DNA from 4 places in the Vibrio gallaecicus genome. Region 3 is predicted to be linked to each of the others. Evidence: predicted binding sites of a transcription regulator. Region 3 holds the regulator's gene; each other region holds the start of a gene.
The links. Region 3 encodes PurR, which represses purine synthesis genes. Its sites were predicted from a motif close to TNANGNAAACGTTTNCNTNA; they were not measured.
Positions count from the first base shown of each region.

Region 1 (6,021 bases), 1.6 Mb from region 3:
CTTTGCCTGCTGCCTTGCCTCTTAACTTAAAAGAAACTTTAGGCACTGGGAATTGACGTAAGAAGTGTTGATTGGCTTGAGTGATGCATTCTACGATCTTTTTATTCACGCGGTGTTGTAAAGAGCAGTATGGCAAGTTGATGAACTCCAAAAAATGGCCTTAGGGTGAGCTAAGGCCAAATAATATCATCACAATGACTACAGGTAGGAGACCTACGGATGATGTTTTTTCTTTATAGTGTCGTGATAGGCGTGCCATGTGCCGTAACCAAGCAATGGCATTGTGACTATCATTCCTAATCCATAAGTTGCAAATCCAACTAATACGCCGATACCTATCAAAGCTGCCCACACAATCATTGCCGGGATATTCGACTTAACGGCATTGAAACTTGTAAATATAGCACTCATTACATCCACTCTTCTTTCCATCATTAACGGAATAGAGAAGGCAGAAATACTAAAAATGAGACTCGCAATAACAAGACCAATGACTGAACCTGTTATTAAAAATGGAGCAAACTCAGTGAGTGGTGCCCCCTGAACAGAAGGGTAAAGGGCATGTAATAATGCTGCAATTCTCATCCAAAAAATCATAGCAACCATCAACACAATGGCAAAAGCCCACTGTGAAGAAGAGTTCCTTGAAATGGCTTTAATTGAATGGAATAGGCTTGCATCATGACCTTTCTCTCTTTCCCAGCTTGCATCATAAAGCCCTAAAGCTAAGAAGGGACCAATAAGCATGTAAACAATTAAACTTGGCATAACAACAAGGTGTGTACCTTGCCATTGCACTAATTGAACGATAGCAACTGCGGCTGCCATAAAACAAAGCCCGTAAAAGGCGCTGATGAAAGGCATTCGAATGAAGTCATGTAGAGCAAGAGAAAGCCAATGGAAAGGTGCTGATACGCTGACTTGATTGCAAGGAATCGTTCGTGCGTATTCGCTATCGCTGACCTTATGCTTTTTCTTATTATTAAAATCTGCTGGTTGTGCTGTACGAGACATAGATCCCCCCAGTTAATAACATCCTAGTTAAAATTCATTGAATGTAGCTGATTTACTGCACTTCAAACTGTGCATTATCACGACCATTTCAACGCTAGAGTTCTAGGTTGTACTGCAGTACCAGTGCTCAAATTTCAATAAAAGAGGTTTGTTATACCTAAACTAGCAAAAGGTGTGGTTGCTAATGGTATAGCTAGACTCTTAAGCATTTTGCTAGCGAGAGGGAGTCGATAAACTCTGAATCTGAAACTAACATTTTTGCATTTAATGTAAGCACATTATTGCCTAGGAACAGTATTAACTATTGGCAGTAGTATCAAAAAATACAACTTACACAGAGGCTTTTTGAATGATTATTTTTGAGGGGGGATGTTTAGAAGGAAAGCTGGGAAGGTGGCTAAGTTGAATAACTTCATAAAAATAAAGCCCTTACTAGAAAGTAAGGGCTTTAAAAGTCTGATTTGCGTTATCTAAATTATTTTAGACCTGCAAAGTCCGCAAGGATAGCGGCTTTGTCAGTTGCTTCCCAAGGGAATTCTTCACGACCAAAGTGACCGTATGCAGCTGTCTGCTTGTAGATCGGTTGAAGAAGGTTAAGCATTTCTTGTAAGCCGTATGGACGAAGATCGAAGTTTTGGCGAACCGCTTCAATGATGATTTCGTGTGCTACTTTCTCAGTACCAAACGTTTCAACCATGATAGAGGTTGGATCAGCAACACCGATAGCGTAAGACAGTTGAATCTCACAACGGTCAGCCATACCAGCAGCAACGATGTTTTTAGCAACGTAACGTGCTGCGTAAGCTGCTGAACGGTCAACTTTTGATGGATCTTTACCAGAGAATGCACCACCACCGTGACGAGCTGCGCCACCGTAAGTATCAACGATGATCTTACGACCTGTAAGACCACAGTCACCCATAGGACCACCGATTACGAAACGGCCTGTTGGGTTGATGAAGAAGTTAGTGTCTTTGTTGATCCACTCTGCAGGAAGTACTGGCTTGATGATCTCTTCCATTACTGCTTCACGTAGATCCGGTGTGGTTACTGAATCACAGTGTTGAGTAGAAAGTACGACTGCATCGATACCAACGATCTGACCTTGGTCGTATTGGAAAGTTACCTGAGATTTAGCATCTGGACGAAGGAAATCTAATTTTCCGCTCTTACGTACTTCAGCTTGCTTTTTAACAAGAAGGTGAGAGTAAGTAATTGGAGCTGGCATTAGGATTGGAGTTTCGTTAGTTGCGTAACCAAACATGATACCTTGGTCGCCCGCACCTTGCTCTTTAGGGTCAGCTTTATCAACACCTTGGTTGATATCTGGAGACTGCTTACCAATTGTGTTTAGTACTGCACAAGAGTCAGCGTCAAAGCCCATGTCAGAATGAACGTAACCAATTTCACGAACGGTTTCACGAGTGATTTCTTCGATATCAACCCATGCAGACGTTGTTACTTCACCGCCAACCATTACCATGCCGGTTTTTACGTAAGTCTCACAAGCAACACGTGCTTTTGGATCTTGTTCCAAGATGGCATCAAGAACAGCATCAGAGATTTGGTCTGCAATTTTATCTGGATGACCTTCTGAAACAGATTCAGAAGTGAAAAGGTGCTTAGCCATGAGAGCTCCACTTTTAGTTTTGAACGTAATACGTTGAGGCGTAAATAGTTAAAAAGCGCCGATAAATTTATAAGTCGTCGCTAATAATTACATTATATTATGTAGGTGTTTCTACATCTAGACGTCTATTTTAGTTTTCATAGGTTGAATTACAAGCTCTTTTTTCGGATATGTCATAACTAAACGTTTGCGTATGAATAAGGATAACCAACGGTTTAGAGGGATAAATGTCATAAAAATGCAGAAAATGCCGCTTATAAGCCCTGTAAAACGTTTGCAGTCACTATAGTCGTTTGAGAGAATACTGGCGGCTAAATAACAAGAAAAGTTTAGCCTTATCCTCTTTTTCTTAAATCGCTTACGCATCCAGGAGCAGACATGCCTTCTCGTAAAGATCTAGCCAATGCAATCCGCGCACTTAGCATGGACGGTGTTCAACAAGCAAATTCAGGTCACCCAGGCGCCCCTATGGGTATGGCTGACATCGCTGAAGTACTTTGGCGTGGTCATTTGAACCACAATCCTTCAAACCCTGAGTGGGCAGATCGCGACCGTTTTATTCTTTCAAATGGTCACGGTTCAATGTTGATTTACTCTCTGCTTCACCTAGCAGGTTACGAGCTTTCAATTGAAGATCTTAAGAACTTCCGTCAGCTACACTCTAAGACTCCAGGTCACCCTGAGTACGGTTACGCACCAGGTATCGAGACGACGACAGGTCCTCTAGGTCAAGGCATCACTAACGCTGTTGGTATGGCAATGGCTGAGAAAGCTCTTGCTGCACAGTTCAACAAAGAAGGTCACGACATCGTCGATCACTTCACTTATGCATTCATGGGTGATGGTTGTCTGATGGAAGGTATCTCTCACGAAGCATGCTCTCTAGCGGGTACGTTAGGTCTTGGTAAGCTGGTTGCTTTCTGGGATGACAACGGCATCTCAATCGATGGCGAAGTGGAAGGCTGGTTCTCTGACGATACACCTAAGCGTTTTGAAGCATACGGCTGGCATGTAATCCCAGCGGTTGACGGTCACGATGCTGACGCGATCAACGCGGCTATTGAAGCGGCTAAAGCGGATCCTCGTCCAACACTTATTTGTACTAAAACTATCATTGGTTTTGGTTCTCCAAACAAAGCGGGTACGCACGACTGTCACGGTGCTCCACTCGGTGCTGATGAAATTACAGCAACTAAAGCAGCGCTTGGTTGGGAACACGGTCCTTTCGAAATCCCAGCTGACATCGCAGCTGAATGGGATGCGAAAGAAGCGGGCGCAGCAAAAGAAGCGGCGTGGAACGTGAAGTTTGATGCCTACGCAGCGGCTCACCCTGAGCTAGCAGCTGAATTCAAACGTCGTACTAACGGCGATCTTCCAGCTGAATGGGAAGAGAAAGCAAACGCAATCATTGCTGATCTTCAAGCTAACCCAGCTAACATCGCATCACGTAAAGCATCTCAAAATGCTCTAGAAGCGTTTGGTGCTATGCTACCTGAATTCATGGGCGGGTCTGCTGACCTTGCGCCTTCTAACTTGACTATGTGGTCTGGTTCTAAGTCTCTTGAAGCAAATGACTTCTCTGGTAACTACATCCACTACGGTGTACGTGAGTTCGGTATGACGGCTATCATGAACGGTATCGCTCTGCACGGTGGTTTCGTACCATACGGCGCAACGTTCCTAATGTTCATGGAATACGCTCGTAACGCGATGCGTATGGCTGCTCTGATGAAAGTTCAGAACATTCAAGTTTACACGCATGACTCTATCGGTCTTGGCGAAGATGGTCCTACTCACCAACCGGTTGAGCAGATCGCATCTCTACGTCTGACTCCAAACATGAGCACATGGCGCCCATGTGACCAAGTTGAGTCTGCTGTTGCTTGGAAACTAGCAATCGAACGCAAAGATGGTCCTTCTGCACTTATCTTCTCTCGTCAAAACCTTGCACAACAAGACCGTGACGCTGAGCAAGTAGCAAACATTGCTAAGGGTGGTTACATCCTGAAAGATTGTGCTGGTAAGCCAGAGCTAATCATCATCGCTACAGGTTCTGAAGTTGAGCTAGCGGTTAGCGCTGCTGCTGAACTTACAGCTGAAGGTAAAGCGGTACGCGTAGTATCTATGCCTGCAACTGACGCGTTCGATAAGCAAGACGCTGAGTACCGTGAGTCTGTACTGCCATCTGACGTTACAGCTCGTATCGCTGTAGAAGCTGGCATCGCTGATTTCTGGTACAAGTACGTTGGCTTCGGTGGCAAGATCATCGGTATGACAACGTTTGGCGAATCTGCACCAGCAGGTGAGCTATTCAAGATGTTCGGTTTCACTACTGAAAACGTAGTGAGCACTGCAAAAGAGCTTCTAGCTTAATAAACAGCGGTAATATGAACAGAAAAAAACCGAGCCATAGGCTCGGTTTTTTATTTGGTGTTTAGAAACATTAGTTATTCGAATTCCTTTCCCCAATTATCGATCTCTCTAGTTCCACAGACCTTACATTCAACGTAACGATCCATATTGTAGTAGTGACCACCATTGATAATGGAGTTAGCAAACAGCTTAATTCTGCCTAACAAAGTTTTGTCGGTATCATAGCTGCTTGTTTGGCGAACAAGAACTTCACTATGTGGTGTTTCTTCATTACACTTTTTACAACAATGAGTTGCTGGGAATCCAGACATAACCTTTCCTTGGGTTGAGAAAACTAGGTTAGAAACAGCCGTAGGATTAGGTAAACTCATTCTCAATATAATTGCACAATAGCCATGTTACTCGCTAGATTTATAAATCTTGTTTGTCGAGCTGTATCACTTTATTTATTTTGATAATAAATCTTATGTTTTAGATGGAGGTTTGCTTATGCCTTTCTGGTCTCGCCGATAATTTGCATCTCTATCGAATCATTTGTAACGAGTAACTTACATTGAGGAGTTTGAGCGCATTTCATCACTAACACCCTTGAAAGATATAATGAAGTAAGAGAATGTTGATGCACTTTTTTCATATAAAAGGCTTGGCAATGACAAATAAGATTATCCTGGTCGTTGATGATAGTCAGGACATTCTCGACGCTCTTAGTGAATATCTAGAGCGGTCTAGCTTTACGGTTATCACAGCGCTTGAAGGCAATGAAATGTGGAAGAAGCTCGAAACCGTCACTCCAGATCTTATTATTCTAGATATTATGCTGCCCGGAGATGATGGGTTAACTTTATGTCAAAAACTACGTCTTCAATCTCAAGTTCCAATCATTATGCTAACCGCAGTAACCGACGATGCTGATCGAATCGCTGGGTTAGAAATTGGAGCTGATGATTATATTACCAAGTCATTTAACCCTCGGGAGCTACTAGCCAGAATTAAAGCTTTATTGA
Region 1 covers NZ_AP025490.1:2,816,932-2,822,952, reverse strand. The annotation lists gene OCU78_RS12225 (SprT family zinc-dependent metalloprotease) at 1-136, opposite strand, end outside; gene OCU78_RS12220 (DUF2189 domain-containing protein) at 214-1,014, opposite strand; gene metK (methionine adenosyltransferase) at 1,490-2,644, opposite strand; gene tkt (transketolase) at 3,023-5,017, shown strand; gene OCU78_RS12205 (hypothetical protein) at 5,092-5,328, opposite strand; gene OCU78_RS12200 (response regulator) at 5,667-6,021, shown strand, end outside.
Region 1: the regulator PurR is predicted to act here: its motif matches at 2,820-2,839, upstream of metK (methionine adenosyltransferase).

Region 2 (6,021 bases), 1.2 Mb from region 3:
ATAAAGAGCGTGCCTTTTTACAGAAATCAGCTGACAACTATGTTCAGAATAAAAACGACTATCTAGACTCTGTACTTCCAGTCTAAAGCACCTTGATCTGAATCCGATTAGAGGAGTCATACTCCTCTTCTTCTATGAGTTCTTCCACCAGCTCTTCAATATCAAAACGTAGCTCTGAAAAGATAACTAAAGCTTGTTCTCCACCTTCTACCCCTTTACCAGCCAATTGTGATAATTCTTCAATAGCCATGACACATTCAATCAGAGCGCCTGACTGTTGTGCAGGGAAGATAATAGATTGACTCGCTTCATCCCAATCTTGAATATCTGGAAATAGGATTGATTGATTCACCTTTTATACCTCTAAATTTTTACGTAGTTCTCTTAATACCTGTTTAGAACCAGGGCGTAACCCTCGCCATAGCATAAAGCTTTCCGCAGCTTGACCTACTAACATGCCTAATCCGTCATAAGCAGCATGAACTCCATTATCTAGAGCCCATTGATTGAATACCGTATTTCCAGATCCGTAGACCATGTCATAGACGACACTATTGGTATTAAAAATCACATCCGAAACTTCAGGAAGCTGACCACTTAGACCAGACGAAGTAGAGTTAATAATCACATCAAACCCTTCATTAACATCACTTAACCCCACCCCCTTGATGTTTCCATACGAAAAAAACATTTCAGCCAATAGTTCTGCCTTTGAACGGGTTCGGTTAGCGACCACCAATTGTTGCGGTTTTTGGTCAAGAAGAGGTTGAATTACACCTCGCGCAGCGCCACCAGCGCCAAGCAAAAGAATACGAGCTCCTTCTAACACCACTTTCTGCTGAAGAAGGTCTTGAACTAAACCCTCGCCATCAGTGTTATCACCGATGATTTCTCCATCATCTAACTTCTTAAGTGTGTTTACGGCACCCGCTAGTTCAGCCCTTTCAGTCAGGCGGTTAGCGAACTGATACGCATCTTCTTTAAAAGGCGCAGTGACGTTACACCCCCTACCACCGTCATTAAAAAAAGCTTTAGCAGCAGCGATAAATTGGCCACTATCTGGCTGTAATGCAGTGTAGGTAAGTTGCTGATTGGTTTGACGGGCAAACAAGGTATGAATAAAAGGCGATTTGCTTTGCACAATGGGGTTGCCGAAAACGGCATAACGATCTACTTGCTGTGTCATATCCTTACCTAACAGAAATAAAAAAGGTCATCTATACAGATGACCCTATCACTATCCCAATAAGGAAGGAAGAACTACCAAACTCGAGGCTTTAGGTAGTCGCTATAAAGCAAAGCTTCTGGTGAACCCGCTTGTGGTTCGTAGCGATATTCCCAACGGGCTAATGGTGGCATCGACATTAATATAGACTCTGTACGACCACCACTTTGTAAACCAAATAAGGTACCACGGTCATAGACTAGGTTAAATTCGACATAGCGACCACGACGATAAAGTTGGAAGTCACGCTCGCGCTCACCGTAAGACGTTTCTTTGCGGCGCTCTACAATGGGTAGATAGGCAGCTGCAAAGCCTTCACCAACTGCCTGCATATAAACAAAGCTCTTATCGAAACCCCATTCATTCAGATCATCAAAGAACAGACCACCAACACCGCGTGTTTCGTCTCGGTGAGGCAGATAGAAGTATTTATCACACCACTCTTTATGTTCTTGATAAACATCATCACCAAACGGCGCACAAAGATCTTTCGCGGTTTGATGCCAAGATTGGCAGTCTTCATCAAAAGGATAAAATGGCGTTAAGTCAAAACCACCGCCAAACCACCAAATCGGGTCTTCCCCTTCTTTTTCCGCAATAAAGAATCGAACGTTGGCGTGTGAAGTTGGGATGTATGGGTTTTTAGGGTGGATAACTAATGAGACCCCCATAGCTTCAAACTTACGTCCGGCTAACTCAGGGCGATGAGCTGTGGCTGAGGCAGGCATTGCCTTACCTGCGACGTGAGAGAAATTAACCCCACCTTGCTCAAAGACCGCACCATTGGTCATCACACGAGTTCGACCACCGCCACCAAGACGTTCGCCAGGTTCACGTTCCCATGCATCTTCTTCAAACAGTGCTGCGCCATCAGCTTGCTCAAGCTGTTGGCAAATCGAATCTTGTAGGCTCAGTAAAAACTGTTTTACTGCTTCTTTATCAATTGCTGACATCTTACTTCCTTTGCAGGGTTTAACCCTGTCTTAATATTTTCGACGTTTTTGCATCTCTAATTTCACTTGGTTTCTCACGGCCACCCGTTTGACCTTCTAGAATCGCAACTAAGTGTTGACCTAGTTGCTGTTGAACTTCTTCAGTCGTCATACAAGGCGGCTCGCCAGTCAGGTTGGCACTGGTAGAGGTTAACGGCTTACCGAATGCATTACACATCCTTTGAACCAAAGGGTGATCAGTCACTCGTACCGCGATGGAATCAAACTGGCCACTTACCCAGTCAGTGACTTTACTGCTGGTTGGCATAATCCAAGTGACCGGGCCAGGCCATGTCGCTTTGACCGTCGCTAATTGGTCATCGGTTAGTTGGCTTTCATCAATATAAGGCAATAACTGCTCGTAACTTGCTGCTATTAAGATCAAGCCCTTTTCAATCGGGCGCTGTTTTAACTCGAGTAATTTCTTGATGGCTTGTGGATTATCAGGATCACAACCGACCCCAAAAACGCCTTCGGTCGGGTAAGCAATGACTTCACCTTGTTGTAATGCCTGCAAAGTATGTTGAAAGTTATCCACGGGTTGCCTCATTAATTCAGTTATCGAACTCGGTAAGTGTACAAATTATCATTCACTGTGACTAAAGCTATTTGTTTATAAAATGTATCAATTAACAACTCAGACTGACGCAAACGTTTTCCTTAAGCCATTTTACCCGTATAATGCGCGCAAAATATCTAATCACTAATTAAATCGTACCTGAAGGAGTTTGAGATGACTGTCGGTATTATCATGGGTTCTAAATCTGATTGGCCAACAATGAAGCTAGCTGCAGAAATGTTGGATCAGTTTGGCGTGGCGTACGAAACAAAAGTGGTTTCTGCTCACCGCACACCTCAATTGCTTGCTGACTACGCAACCAGTGCGAAAGAGCGTGGTATTAAAGTAATTATTGCAGGAGCGGGCGGGGCTGCACATCTTCCAGGTATGGCTGCAGCTTTCACAAGCGTACCTGTTTTGGGTGTTCCTGTTCAGTCTAAAGCACTAAAAGGCATGGACTCTCTGCTTTCTATCGTACAAATGCCAAAAGGTATCGCTGTAGGTACTTTGGCTATCGGTGAAGCTGGCGCTGCCAATGCTGGCATCCTAGCCGCTCAAATCATTGGTACACACAATGAAGAAATAATGGCGAAAGTAGAAGCGTTCCGCTCTGAGCAAACAGAAACGGTTCTTGCTAATCCAAACCCTGCAGAGGACTAATTCCCATGCATGTTCTTGTGTTAGGCGCGGGCCAACTTGCTCGCATGATGTCCCTAGCGGGGGCACCACTGAATATTGAAATTTCTGCTTTTGATATCGGCAGCAAAAATATTGTTCACCCATTAACGCAAGCGATTCTAGGCAATGGTTTAGAAAATGCGATTGAGCGTGCGGACGTCATTACTGCCGAGTTCGAACATATCCCTCACGATGTACTTGAGGTATGTGAGCGCAGCGGTAAGTTCTTACCGACAACAGAAGCAATCAAAGCCGGCGGTGACCGTCGCCTTGAAAAAGCCCTGTTAGACGAAGCAAGCGTGAAAAATGCTAAGTACTACGTGATTAACTCTCGCGAAAACTTTGACGCTGCGATCGCTCACGTTGGCTTACCAATGGTATTGAAGAGCACACTTGGTGGCTACGACGGCAAAGGTCAATGGCGCTTGAAGACATTAAACAATGTTGACGCAACTTGGACAGAAATGGCTGAGTGCATTGCCGCAACAGACAACCAAGCGATTGTAGCTGAAGAGTTCGTTCCATTTGACCGTGAAGTATCACTGGTTGGTGCTCGTGGCGCTAATGGCGAGATTCAAGTGTACCCATTGGCTGAAAATGTTCACACCGATGGCGTGTTGAGCTTATCGACAGCGATTGATGACATTGAACTGCAAGAGCAAGCGAAAACCATGTTCACCGCCATTGCAGAACGCTTAGATTACGTTGGCGTACTAGCACTTGAGTTCTTTGATGTTCAAGGTTCACTGCTGGTTAACGAGATTGCACCACGTGTTCATAACTCTGGCCACTGGACGCAACAAGGCGCTGAGACTTGTCAGTTTGAAAACCATCTACGTGCCGTATGTGGAATGCCACTAGGTAGCACTAAGCTGGTTCGCCCAACCGCAATGATCAACATCCTTGGCGAAGATACTCTACCTGAAGAGATTTTGGCTCAAGGTGGTTGTCATGTTCATTGGTATGGCAAAGAGAAGCGCGCAGGCCGTAAGATGGGCCACATAAACGTGAGTGCTGACTACAATGCAGAGCTGCAAAGAGCGTTATGCTCTCTGGCAGACATTCTCGACAGACAAGCCTACCCTGCTGTGCATGAATTTGCAGAGAAGATGAAGTAAATTTACATCGTCGACTTGATATAAAAACGGCGCTCATTGAGCGCCGTTTTTATATTTCTGATCATTCGCTTACTGTGATTTATATTACTACTGAGATTGAATATGATGACACTTGCGATCAGCACATTGCTTCTTGGTACCATTGGCTGTTTTCTTCTCAAGTAACAACGGGAACTGACACTCTTCACAACGACCTATAATGGGTGGCTGATTAACTGCGAACTTACACTTAGGGTAGTTATCACAAGCATAGAAGGTTTTGCCATAGCGAGATTTACGCTCAACCAAGTGGCCTCGTCCACATTCAGGACAACCAACCAAAGGCTTTTCTTCAATCTGCTCTTTAGGCTGATCTAACGACTCAATATGATGGCATTCAGGGTAATTACTGCACCCGATGAACATCCCAAATCGTCCTTGCCTTAATACCAACTCATTCTGGCATTCAGGACATGGGACTCCAAGTTCCTTAACCACATGACCATCATTTTGATGTAATGGTTTGATGTAATCACAACTTGGGTAAAGCTTACAGCCTAAAAACGGACCGTGCTTACCATGGCGAAGCTGAAGCTCTCCACCACATTGAGGGCATGGATCATGCTCTAATGCATGTTCATGTGCTGAAAAAAGTTGGTTATCAATCTTACTGCTCATCTTACGCCTGTATTAATGCAAGATACCTTGCTCTTTGGTGTACAGCAGCTCTTCCATTTGCGTATACGCACTTTCATTACCAGGCACATTAAACAGTACCATTAAAATAATCCACTTCAGATCATCCAGCTCAAATTCGTTTGTTTCCAAACCCATTACGCGATCAATCACCATCTCGCGAATTTCGGTCGTTAATACGTTGATCTGCTCTAGGAATAATAAAAACCCACGACATTCCAAATTAATTCGAGACACTTCTTTCTCGGTGTAAACTCGCATCGATGTTGTCGAACATGTCGCGATTGCTGCTTGGTTATCTGTTTCTTGCAATGCAGCAAGCTCTTCTAACCAATGGAGAGCTTTGTATATATCACTTTGATTAAAACCAGCTCGAAGCAATTCATCTTCCAGCTCATCTTGATCCACTTGCAATTCAGAATCGCTATGGATGTAGGTTTCAAACAAGTACATCAGTATGTCCATCATCATAGCTAGTCTCTCCCCTTTCGAATATAGCCACCAGAAACTGCAACAACATGCCCAAGGAGTTCAAGCTCCAAAAGCTGCATCATGACTTCATGCACAGGTATATGGGTTCTCTGTGCCAAAATATCAACGGGTGTCGCTTCTATTCCTACGTTAGCTAACAGCTGTGGAAATGGCAATTGTTCATTTTGACTGACTGTTAAGGAAGGTTCTTGAGTTGGAAACAAGCTGGGCTGCTGTTCTATTGACCAATGTAGTAGGCTTTCTAATTCGAATAAAACATCGTGAGCACTTTGAACTAGGCAA
Region 2 covers NZ_AP025490.1:3,237,896-3,243,916, forward strand. The annotation lists gene OCU78_RS14270 (gamma carbonic anhydrase family protein) at 1-86, shown strand, start outside; gene OCU78_RS14275 (DUF1488 family protein) at 83-352, opposite strand; gene aroE (shikimate dehydrogenase) at 356-1,186, opposite strand; gene hemF (oxygen-dependent coproporphyrinogen oxidase) at 1,261-2,178, opposite strand; gene OCU78_RS14290 (L-threonylcarbamoyladenylate synthase) at 2,198-2,755, opposite strand; gene purE (5-(carboxyamino)imidazole ribonucleotide mutase) at 2,951-3,436, shown strand; gene OCU78_RS14300 (5-(carboxyamino)imidazole ribonucleotide synthase) at 3,442-4,572, shown strand; gene OCU78_RS14305 (DNA topoisomerase family protein) at 4,660-5,229, opposite strand; gene OCU78_RS14310 (DUF494 family protein) at 5,242-5,718, opposite strand; gene dprA (DNA-processing protein DprA) at 5,721-6,021, opposite strand, start outside.
Region 2: the regulator PurR is predicted to act here: its motif matches at 2,861-2,880, upstream of purE (5-(carboxyamino)imidazole ribonucleotide mutase).

Region 3 (6,021 bases):
CGATAAAAAGCCACTACGAATTTAGTCCAATAAAAAAGCCGAGGTACATTTGCCTCGGCTTTCTATTTTGTTCTAGTGGAGCTTTCAAATTATTGTACAAACTAACTGAAATCAATCCCCCGCAAACATGTAACCTTCACCGTGAACTGTCACAAATATTTGCGGGTTCTTCGGATCAAACTCCATCTTGGCACGCATTCTCCGAATCAAAACATCAATCGTTCTATCGTTCGGTGCATCAACACGGTGGCTGATCATATTAAGAATACGCTCCCGGCTTAACACTTGATTTGGGTATGAAGACAGAGCAACCAATAACTCATACTCTGCTTTCGTTAATTTAACTGGTTCACCATTTTTACTTAATGCGCGACGTGGGATATCGAATGTCCACTCTCCGAAACGTACAATAGTCTCATCTTCCGTTTCTTCTACTGCAGCCGTATTTGTCTTGCGTGCAGCCGCTATGCGCCATAGTAAATTTTTCACTCGAACCAACAACTCGCGAAGTTCAAATGGTTTAGTAACATAATCATCAGCCCCCATTTCAAGGCCTACAATTTTGTCGATGCTATCCGTGCGTCCAGTGACTAAAATAATTCCAATGTCTGATTGACTGCGTAATTCGCGAGTTAGCATCAATCCATCTTCGCCTGGTAAGTTGATGTCTAGCATAATCAGGTCAACGTTGTTTTGAACCAACACTTCCCTCATCTGAGCGCCACTTTCAGCTTCGCTCACTGTGTAACCTTCATTCTGGAAGTAACCAACCAGTTTACTTCGGGTTACCACATCATCTTCAACGACTAATACGTGATAGCTCATCTACACCACTTTTCTTATTTAATAGTTTCATTGACTATTCTATTCATAACTCGTAACAATTCTAGTCGCCAGTAAGATAAAAGCCAGAAACATGGTTTTTTTTTGATGCAAGACAAGCTAAAACCTTGCTATTTACCGCTCAGAGCAATTCAATATAGGCATTACGACTTAAGTTTAAGTCTGTTCACTGAATCTCAGCCGTTTTTAGGCGTCACCTTATGAAGGTAGGAATAATTGATGAAAGAAATGAAAGCATTCAACGAGAAAAGAGCTGAAATTTACTGGTGGCTATCAAGCTTATTTGCTAAAGAATTAACAGAATCAGAATTAGAGCATTACAAGTCTGTTGAAATTCGTTCATTTCTAGCTGGGTTAGGCGAAAATGAAACGCTGAAACCAGCAATAGATAAACTCGTCGATGCCTTGAACCGCTCTCAGAATCGTGACGATGAACAGCTTGAGCTTGCGGCTGACTTTTGTGATTTATTCTTAAAATCCGATAAGTACGCCGCTTTGCCTTATGCATCTTTGTATATTGGTAATACTGGTCTACTAAATGGTCAACCTGCAAAAGACATGGAAACACTGATGGCTGAGCATGGTGTAGGAGTTAGTGCTGATCTAAATGAACCAGCGGATCACATTGCCATTGAACTCGATTTTCTTGGAAATTTAATCATCCGTTCTAACGAAAATCAAAACAGTGAAGAGTTTGAAAGTAGCTTCCTTGAACAAAAACAGTTTATCGAAAAATACCTACTTACTTGGATACCAAGATTCCAAGCAAAGTGTACAGAATTCGATAAATTTGGATTTTACGCAAGCGTTGCAACACTGCTCGTAGCCTTTTATAAACTGGATCTAGAATACCTAAGCGATGAATAAAGCGATATTCTAGTATTGATAGAATATTTAGATGTAAATGTGACAATTCACCCATAATTATGGGTGAATGTTATTGCGGTCATTTTCCAGTCAGTCTAAAATTGTGATCGCAAACGATAAAATATGAAACACCATCAAAATGTTGTGCTTTACTGATCATGAGCATTTTGAAATTGAAAACAAGCCGCTCTGATTAGCGGTTTTTTGTTTTTTAGCACTTTAATACCATTAGAAAAACTTAACCAGTGCTCTCACTCTGGTAGCTTTACGGCTACTTTGCTGCCCTACTCTCTAGTAAAGTAGCTTTTAACAGGATAAAACCATGGCCACTATAAAAGATGTCGCTCGATTAGCCGGCGTATCAACAACAACTGTTTCTCATGTCATCAATAAGACTCGCTTTGTTGCAGAAGCGACTCAAGAAAAAGTAAATAAAGCTGTTGATGAATTAAACTATGCACCTAGTGCTGTTGCTCGTAGCTTAAAATGCAATACGACACGTACTATCGGCATGCTAGTTACTCAATCTACCAACTTATTCTTCTCTGAAGTCATTGATGGTGTAGAAAGCTACTGCTACCGCCAAGGTTATACTTTGATCCTTTGCAATACAGGTGGTATTTACGAGAAACAACGTGATTACATTCGCATGCTGGCTGAAAAACGCGTAGATGGCATTTTAGTGATGTGTTCCGACCTAACAGAAGAACTTCGTGAAATGTTAGATCGACACGCGGATATCCCTAAAGTAGTGATGGATTGGGGTCCTGAAAGCTCTCAAGCAGATAAGATCATCGATAACTCTGAAGAGGGCGGCTACTTAGCAACAAAATACCTACTAGAAAAAGGTCACACACGAATTGCTTGCTTAAGTGGTCATCTAGATAAAGCGGCTTGTACTGAGCGTATTGCAGGTTACCACCGAGCATTAAATGAAGCACAAGTTGAATTGAATGATGACTTAATCATTGAAGGTAACTTTGAATGTGATACAGCCGTAATTGCTGCAGACAAGATTGTAGGGATGGAAGACCGCCCAACCGCCGTTTTCTGCTTTAACGATACAATGGCACTCGGTTTAATGAGCCGACTACAGCAAAATGGGCTAAAGATCCCTGATGATATTTCAGTTATTGGTTATGACAACATTGAGTTGGCTGAATACTTTTCTCCGCCACTGACCACCGTCCACCAACCTAAGCGACGCGTTGGCAAAAATGCTTTTGAAATATTGCTAGAACGTATAAAAGATAAAGACCATGAAAAACGTATTTTCGAAATGCACCCAGAAATAGTGGAACGAAACACAGTTAAATCACTGAAATAAATAAAGCATTCATAAATGCGCACATTTAAGTGCGCTTTTTTACAAACAAAACAAATGCACTTAGTCACACATTACGACTATCATTTACTGAATGAATGTCACACTTTAAAAATTCAAATGTGAGCTTTGTTCAACAAAATACTTATTCTGTCAAAAGTCACGCACAGGGCAAACCACTTTAAAGAGTGAGACGCAAAGCCTCCGGCCTAAGCCTATATTGGTATGGTAGCGGGGTTGCCGATGGCAAAATGAAAGATTTACCGCTAACTGACATTTTATAGCAACATTTTGCTACTCTCTCGGACCTGCTTATTTGGTGGCATAATTCAAATACACCGAGATAAAACACATGGATAAACCACTACTAAAGGACTCGATGAAGTTATTTGAGTCCCTAGGAAAAATAAAATCGCGTTCAATGTTTGGTGGGTTCGGCCTATTTGCTGACGAAACTATGTTCGCATTAGTTGTGAATGATCAACTACACATTAGAGCTGATAAAAACTCTGCGGATCAATTCAAACAACAAGGGTTTCAACCGTACGTCTACAAAAAACGAGGGTTTCCTGTTGTTACTAAGTATTTCGCTCTTCCTAATAACATTTTGCAAGATCTACAACAAACTCTCAATTTAGCGGAAGTTTCTCTAAACTTCGCTAAAGATGAGAAAAAGGAACAATCTTCAGCAAAACCTAACCGCTTGAAGGATCTCCCAAACCTTCGACTTGCGACTGAAAGGATGCTTAAAAAAGCCGGCATTGATTCAGTGGAAAGGCTGTATGAATTTGGCTCTGTAAATGCCTACAACGCTATTAGGCAGTCTCATTCATCGGATGTAAGCCTTGAGTTGTTATGGGCATTAGAGGGCGCTATAAAGGGTATGCACTGGTCTGTTATCCCTCAACAGCGACGAGAAGAGCTTATCAGCCGAATTAATTAAGTTAATCAGTCACTTTCACACCAAAAAGCCACATTATTTGTGGCTTTTTTTATTTTCAATGAAAGTTAATGCCTTGATTCCCTGTCTAACTATAATAATGATATTAAGTGACATTTAGAGGAAGTATTCATGAGTAAAAAACTAATTTTAGGAATCGTACTACTGGCAACCATCATCATACTAGGTGTCAACTTTGGTCAGTATCTAACGTTAGAGAATGCCAAAGCTCAACAAGTGCTTTTAAATAACTATATTGAAAGTAATTTCTTACTGGCGGCAGCGATATACTTCATTGTTTACGTCATGATTACTGCTTTCTCGATCCCTGGCGCCGCGGTAGTGACTCTACTAGGCGCAGCCCTATTCGGTTTTTGGGCAAGCCTTGTTTTGGTTTCATTTGCAAGTACCATTGGCGCTACATTAGCTTTCCTAAGTAGCCGATTTTTATTACGTGACTGGGTACAAAGTAAATTTGGTGACAAGTTAGCAACCATCAACCAAGGTGTTGAGAAAGACGGGGCATTTTACTTATTTTCACTTCGTTTAATCCCAGTATTTCCGTTTTTCTTAATTAATTTATTGATGGGTCTAACGCCAATCTCCATCTCTCGCTATTACTTAACTAGCCAATTAGGCATGCTTCCAGGTACTGCTGTTTACCTAAATGCAGGTACGCAACTTGCGGAAATTGATTCATTGTCGGGTATTGTTTCACCATCTGTTTTACTCTCATTTGCATTGCTTGGTTTGTTCCCAATTTTAGCAAAATGGGCAATGGCTAAATTTCGTTCAGGTCCGGTGGCTGAATAATGAAAATATTTATTGCGAGTAATCCTGCAGAGGCTCACATTGTATGTGGACTTCTACAAAGTGAAAATGTGGAGTGTGAAGTAAGAGGAGAAGGTCTATTTGGGCTCAAAGGTGAATTACCCTTTACCGAAGAAACTGATCCATACGTTTGGTTACCAAATACTGAGTACGCACCAAGAGCTAAAGTGATTGTGGAAGAGTACCAATTACAACAGACATCAATACAGTTTGAAGAATGGGTATGCGAGAATTGTAGAGAAAACAATGAGCCACAATTTGGATCTTGCTGGCAATGTGGAGCTCAATCCCCTCAAAGCGAAGTTAAAATTGAGCTGCCTAGGAATACATCTGAATAATAGTAATTATTAACTAAAGGCTAACCTCTCTTGTTAGCTTGAAGCTAAGTATTACAGCAAATAGCTTCTAAGCTATTTGCTTTTGTATAAAAGCAATAGAGCGCTTGTTGAATTCATCAGGTTGCTCTACGTTGCATACATGCCCACAATTTGGTATTTCCACTAGTTCACTTGCTTGATGTGCCTCAACCATTTCTTTCACGGGTTGAATAAACATATAGTCTCTTTCCCCCATCAAATACAATGTTGGGATCGGTAATTCACGATCCTTAAAGTACTTCATTATAGGGTTCACATCAGCTGTTAAGATGAACCAACGTTTAAATTCTTTTTGACAAAGTTTCTTAGCTTCTCTAATAAATAAGTGTCGAGACTCTTTTTGGCTCTTCTGTGGCATCACTACATAAGCAAATAAGCTATATAACCACATGTAAGGGATAATATGCTTACTCAGGTTACCAAGCTTAATCAGAATTTGTGAACGGGTGTTAAGGCGAGTTACAGCTCCTCCTAGCACCATTGAGCGAACTCGACTTGCTGCAATTTCCGCAACATTACGTACAATTATCGTTCCAAGAGACATGCCGACGAAATGAGCAGAACGAATTTTCAAATGGTCGAGCACTTTCAAAATATCAAGAGTTACAGCTTTGAAGGTATATCGGTTCGCTATTAGCTCTTTTAACAAAGCATTAGATTTACCATGTCCACGTAAGTCGATTAACAGTAAATTAAAGTGCTCCTTGTAAGCTTTTATTTGCTTGAACCAAATAGATGAACTGCCACCAGCTCCATGCACAAAGACCACCCACTCATCGCTGGTCGGGTGTGTGAATGTTTTATGGAATAATAAAGTCTCTGACATATCCTTCGCTTAA
Region 3 covers NZ_AP025490.1:1,141,075-1,147,095, reverse strand. The annotation lists gene torR (two-component system response regulator TorR) at 112-825, opposite strand; gene torD (molecular chaperone TorD) at 1,063-1,710, shown strand; gene purR (HTH-type transcriptional repressor PurR) at 2,033-3,037, shown strand; cyclic di-GMP riboswitch class I at 3,195-3,279, shown strand; gene OCU78_RS05090 (TfoX/Sxy family DNA transformation protein) at 3,387-3,977, shown strand; gene OCU78_RS05085 (TVP38/TMEM64 family protein) at 4,107-4,787, shown strand; gene OCU78_RS05080 (putative signal transducing protein) at 4,787-5,143, shown strand; gene OCU78_RS05075 (alpha/beta fold hydrolase) at 5,211-6,008, opposite strand.

Region 4 (6,021 bases), 1.2 Mb from region 3:
ACATCCATATGAGAACTTTTTACTGGTTTATTTACATTCCTTTCTGCAAAGCGGTTATTCATTGGATAATTAAGAGCAGTAAGTTCATTCACAATCGAATCTAACTGGCTTTTTTTTGTTTGTAGGCTTTGGTAGGCGCTGATGTAAATCGACATGGCAGATATAAGACTCAGAGAGCAGGCTATTGCAACTGCCACTTTTACTGGGTGTCGTTGGATGATACTCAGCGCGACATGAGTTTTACTCTGTGTATGACAAGTAAGAGGGAAACGTGAGCGTACATTTTCGACATCTTTACGAAGTGCACCCACGGTTGAGTACCTTAAATGAATTTGATCATTCGAAGCATAATGAATAACCTCTTCAAGTTGTTTAGATCGCCCATTGCATGAAAACATCAAGTCTAAAATCTGCCCTAGAGCATAGACATCCGCCATTGTATTAATAGGCTTGCCCTTTATTTGCTCTGGACTCGCAAAATCAGAACTGGCAGCACGAACCACAAAATCGCTGGAGTTTTCCGCAAATAAGCCAGACAGAGCTTCATTCTGTTGGGTTAGGTTAAAATCTATTAACTTAGGCTTACCCTGAGCATCAATCAAGATGTTATCCGGCTTCAGATCTGCATGTAATATCTCAAAAGAATGTGCATGCTCTATCGCCAGACATATATCGCAAAACAACGTCAGTTTATCCATGTTCTTTAAGCTGGACTTATTGAGGTATTCAGATAAGGCAACGCCTTCAATATGCTCCATGACAATATAGACAGTGCCTTCATGTATCCCAGCATCATAAACTTTTGCAATAAATGGGTGGTTCAAGCTCGCCAACATTTGAGCTTCTCGAAAAAGTAATGAACTGCCGAATAGCTGAACAATTTCTTGCTTAAAAAACTTAATAGCAAAATTTTGTTCAAACACAGGGTCATTTCGAGAACAAAAATACACAACTCCAAATCCGCCTCGCCCTAACTCTTGTTCTACTCGATACCGATCAACCACTTCATTTTCGAAACATAGAGCTACGTTAGATGTTGATGATAAATGTTCATCAATAAGGGTCGTTAAAGGATAGCTAGGAGGGGAAGACAATAAAGCTTCTACACGAGAGACGAGTTCCGGCATTGTGCGGTCGATATCTGCAAGAATGGCATTTTGTTCATCCATATCACAGTCAATCAAACGATAAAACAATTCAGTGCTGCTTACATTATTAGTCATTGAATTTAAATGGTTATGACGCAATTTATTTTATACATCAAGGAGTAACCATGATAAATAAAATAGAAACATTTGGACACACTAGGTATCAAATAAGCACACTTATAGCATGGTTATATAACCCAGCATTAACCGTTAAAGAATGCCATGCAAGCAATTAAGCAACACCATGCGTATCAACTATTTCTGAGTAGCATTTACGACCGTATATCTACACCAACCCTTTGATTTTATGACGGGGGAAAATATACGCGCAAGCGAGCTTTATAGATGTCCATCCGTGTTTCTGACTTCCACTGAATTTCACTCTTAGCCTGATCTTTTCGTCGCCACCAGCCCAAGACAGCGTATTCTGTATCAAAGATGGATTTTCTGGAAAAACTTCAACTTGAGGTATGGGTGCACCGTGTTCCAAAACTGCATATTTATTATCTACATAATAAACAATCACTACGAGCGCTTTGCCTAGCAGCGACTCCGTTCCTTTGATGAGTTGCTCTTGTTGGTCACTAAAAGCTTGAGCTAATTGCCTACCAATATTTTTTGAAATTGCCTCTAAAGCCCCTCGATGATCAACATCATCACTTGCAAATTTATCTCTTACGTCACCCAACACCGCATTAAGCTCATCTTGTGCTAATCCAAAATAAGTGGGACCGAGTATTTGCCCAATGCCTGGATTCTTACAGTTAATTTCATTAGAAGCTTTGGCTATCGCTTTGAGGGAAATAGGCTCAGACACATACTTATTATCGACTTTTAAAATTAATTCGATATCGGCAGTATCAAGACGGTTATCTAAGTAAGCGTCTGGGACAAGCTCTATCGAATCCATCGTATATTCACCATGCTTTCTTTTTAGAAATGCCATTAACCCATCTACCGCACCAACCGTGGTTTTGGTGATGCACTCACATTCGTTTTCAGTGATATTTGGGGAGTACTTTTTGAACATATCGACGAAGTTATTTTCATCAAGCTGCCGAACACTTGAGTTAACTTTCAGTATCTGTGAGTAAAAAATGGCTTCAGAACATTTACCAATCGCATTAGGGTTCGCTTGACTTCCTGCGGGCTTAAATCCCCCTGAAAGTGCTTCGTTAAACCGACTTAAAGCACGGAGGTTTCCTTTCACTATGGTTTGATCAGCTTTAGGCTTCGAATAACTCGTTGCCAGCTTTATCGAGGATACAGGGCTACTTTCGAACTTAAACCTAAGCAAGAGAGTGATATCGTCAGAAGTTATGCCCACGCTGTTCATTCCAACTTTAGAGATACTGACGTTTTTAGTCTCATGAACGTCCACTCGAAACTCATCAACACCTTTAAGTACATCACCGTCATAACGCGTAATCACGTTGAAGGAACTTGTCATAAATAAAGCATTGAAAGCCTGTTCAATAGCACCACTTGCTTGGTTATATTCTTTGATGAATAAGCCAAAACACTTTTCTCGAAGTTCATATAAAAACTTCGACCGAAACGCTTCGACTTCAGGAACAAACTTCGGACATACCTTTTTTAATTCATCTTTTAGCTCACGCTCTGTTGCATCTTTTTTAAAATTATCACTAAAAACGGCAGTCGTCTCAGACAAGAAATCTCGATAAGCACTTTCAAAGTAGGAATTGAATTCATCTTGCAAGTTAGGTGAATTAAAGTATTTTTCAATAAAACTTTTAGCCCCTAAGTTTTTGGGTTGTATCGTTTGTTTGTTCTTAATTTTGTACAAATTAACGCATACGGTTTCACCATCATTTTTACGTAATGTAAGATCAGGTGCTGTGTTTGAATTCTCCGCTTCAAACTTATTCGTCACTTCCACAATGTCACTATGCTTTTCTATGATAAAACGCGCGGTAGCAGAAGCTATTCCGTCAAATTCAGGTAACACTTTGCTATCTAAGTAGCTTCTTATTTGTGAGGTAACAGCCTGAACGTGGAGATCTCCACTTTTCCTTGGATTTGAACTTTGCATAAATGTTTTCACTGTGAAAATTCAGTTTGCGTTAATTTCTCCCCTACAGGTAGGAGTGAACGCATAAACTGAAACTAAGAAGTTTGAGGCTACTAATTTAAAGTAGCCAAATAGAATTTCATAGTAGTGGAATCAATAAATAGTCATCATGTCTTGTTTATATCGCTGATTAAAAAAGCATGCTGAGAGTGAGTGATTCACTCGTTTAAAGACATAAGAATCTAACTATGTGGGTATGTAAGAAAACAATTGAGTCAGATAAACATTATCGCCCAAACGCAAAAAACCCGACAACTCATTGAGTTATCGGGTTTCTTAAATAATGGCACGCCCTGAAGGATTCGAACCTTCGACCACCTCCTTAGAAGGGAGGTGCTCTATCCAGCTGAGCTAAGGGCGCGCTGCAGGAAAAGATTATACGAGATAGATTCTGTAAATCAACGGGTTTATGTAACATTCTGATCTAAGTGGGTAAAAAAAAGTCACTTACGTTATAAGTGAAGAAAAATAGACCAATGCAAACGTTTGCTTGATGGAAATCAAAAACGTTTTCTGAAATAATGCGCCAAAACATCAGCCACTAACTTGAATATCAATACTAAGGAAATTCATGACAGCTCAAAATATTGATGGAAAGCTAATTTCTCAAACCGTTCGCTCTGAAGTCGCAGCACGTGTTAAAGCTCGCACTGAGGCGGGTTTACGAGCTCCAGGATTAGCAGTTGTATTAGTGGGTGAAGACCCAGCATCTCAAGTTTATGTAGGAAGCAAGCGTAAAGCATGTGAAGAAGTCGGGTTTGTTTCAAAATCCTACGACCTAGATGCAACCGCAACTGAAGAAGAACTATTAAACTTAGTTGATCAGCTTAATGAAGATCCTGAGATTGATGGCATCTTAGTCCAACTACCTTTACCTGCTGGAATTGACAGCACTCATGTTTTAGAGCGCATTACTCCAGAAAAAGACGTAGATGGATTCCACCCATATAATGTGGGCCGCCTTGCTCAACGTATGCCAAAGCTTCGCTCTTGCACACCTAAAGGCATCATTACTCTACTAGACAGATACAACATTGACTTACGTGGTAAACACGCCGTTGTTGTTGGTGCATCTAACATTGTTGGTCGCCCTATGACTTTAGAGCTTTTACTAGCGGGCTGTACGACAACAACTTGTCACCGCTTTACTAAAGATCTTGAAGGTCACGTTCGCCAAGCAGATGTGGTTGTGGTTGCGGTAGGTAAACCTAATTTCATCCCTGGCGCGTGGATTAAGAAAGGTGCAATCGTGGTCGATGTAGGTATTAACCGACTAGATTCGGGCAAGCTTGTCGGTGATGTTGAATACGATGTAGCAAAAGAGAACGCGAGCTTCATTACTCCGGTTCCTGGCGGTGTAGGTCCTATGACTGTTGCTAGCCTCATCGAAAATACGATGATCGCTTGTGAGCAGTTTCATTCAAAATAATCTGAGTTCAAGGTTCCCCCGAAATTAAGGGAGACATAAACTCATTCAAATTAAAAAGCCGCGGCGTTCATAACGCAGCGGCTTTTGTTTATTTTCAAATGAGTAGTCTTTCAGATGGCACAATCAGTTGAATTTAATTCTATCTGCTAAGTGACTCACCGCGAGTGCAAAGTAATACGAGCGATTCCACTTCATCAGGACGTTGTAGTTGTTATAAACCAAATACGAACGACCTGATTGATCATCTGGCATAATTAACCAAGCTTGAATGTCTTCATCCAGCTTAGGCAATGCACTGCCATCAAAACGCTTCACACCAAGTTCAGACCACTCCTGTAAATACTTAGCTTTGTCTGCCGTTCTACCTTGCAGATCAAGAGAAATATCAGAAGGAACAGAAACCTGGCGACCCCAAGTATATTGGTCATCCCAGCCTGACTGGTTTAGATAGTTAGCAGCAGAGGCAAACACATCTTCTTCAGTATTCCAGATGTCTTTTTTACCATCACCACTACCATCCGCAGCATAAGCTAGAAATGAACTAGGCATGAATTGAGGTTGCCCCATTGCCCCAGCCCATGAACCTTTCATATCTTTAGGCTTGATATGACCTTCTTCAAGAATGGTTAATGCAGCCATTGCCTCTTTACTAAAAAAGGCTTCACGACGACCGTCATAAGCCATTGTCGTCAAAGCATCGATGACACTATAGTTACCAGTAAACTTGCCGAAGTTACTTTCCACGCCCCATAGCGCAACAATAAACCTAGGTTGAACACCGTATTCCTTACCAATTCGATGAAGGGCTTCATAATGTTTTTTATACAAGGTTTGTGCTTGCTTCACTTTCCATGCCGGGACGGCTCTAGGAATGTATTCATCTAAGGTTAGCTTTTTTTCTGGCTGATTTTTATCGGCTTTGACGGCTCTTGGTTTGAAAGTTACGCCATCAAACGCTTCTTCAAGAATAACTTCTGAAATACCGTGCTCACGACCTTGAGTTTTTAATTTCTCAACATACTGTTCAAAACTCAATTCATTAGCGAATGAGTTACTCGTCATCAGGCTACTCGCCAATAACAAGCCTGTTAAGCCAACTGTCGATTTACTTAATTTACTCAATGCTTCCTCCTTGAATTAATGTACTTAATCTTCATTATCCGCTTGTGCTTTACGCTCTTTATACAGTTCCAGCTCGTTCACTGGTGGCGGTGGCACTTGCAAAAAGAAGCCATCTTCAGCCATTGATACCTTCACTTTTTCAATATCAACTTGAGCCAAAGTTCTGCCTTCCATTTTGATGACCATAACAAAGCTAGGTTTACCAAACATTTGCATCAGTGCGTCAGGAA
Region 4 covers NZ_AP025490.1:2,375,790-2,381,810, forward strand. The annotation lists gene OCU78_RS10155 (serine/threonine-protein kinase) at 1-1,223, opposite strand, end outside; gene OCU78_RS10160 (hypothetical protein) at 1,435-3,201, opposite strand; tRNA gene OCU78_RS10165 (tRNA-Arg) at 3,525-3,601, opposite strand; gene folD (bifunctional methylenetetrahydrofolate dehydrogenase/methenyltetrahydrofolate cyclohydrolase FolD) at 3,812-4,669, shown strand; gene OCU78_RS10175 (lytic murein transglycosylase) at 4,793-5,791, opposite strand; gene OCU78_RS10180 (YcgL domain-containing protein) at 5,816-6,021, opposite strand, start outside.
Region 4: the regulator PurR is predicted to act here: its motif matches at 3,715-3,734, upstream of folD (bifunctional methylenetetrahydrofolate dehydrogenase/methenyltetrahydrofolate cyclohydrolase FolD).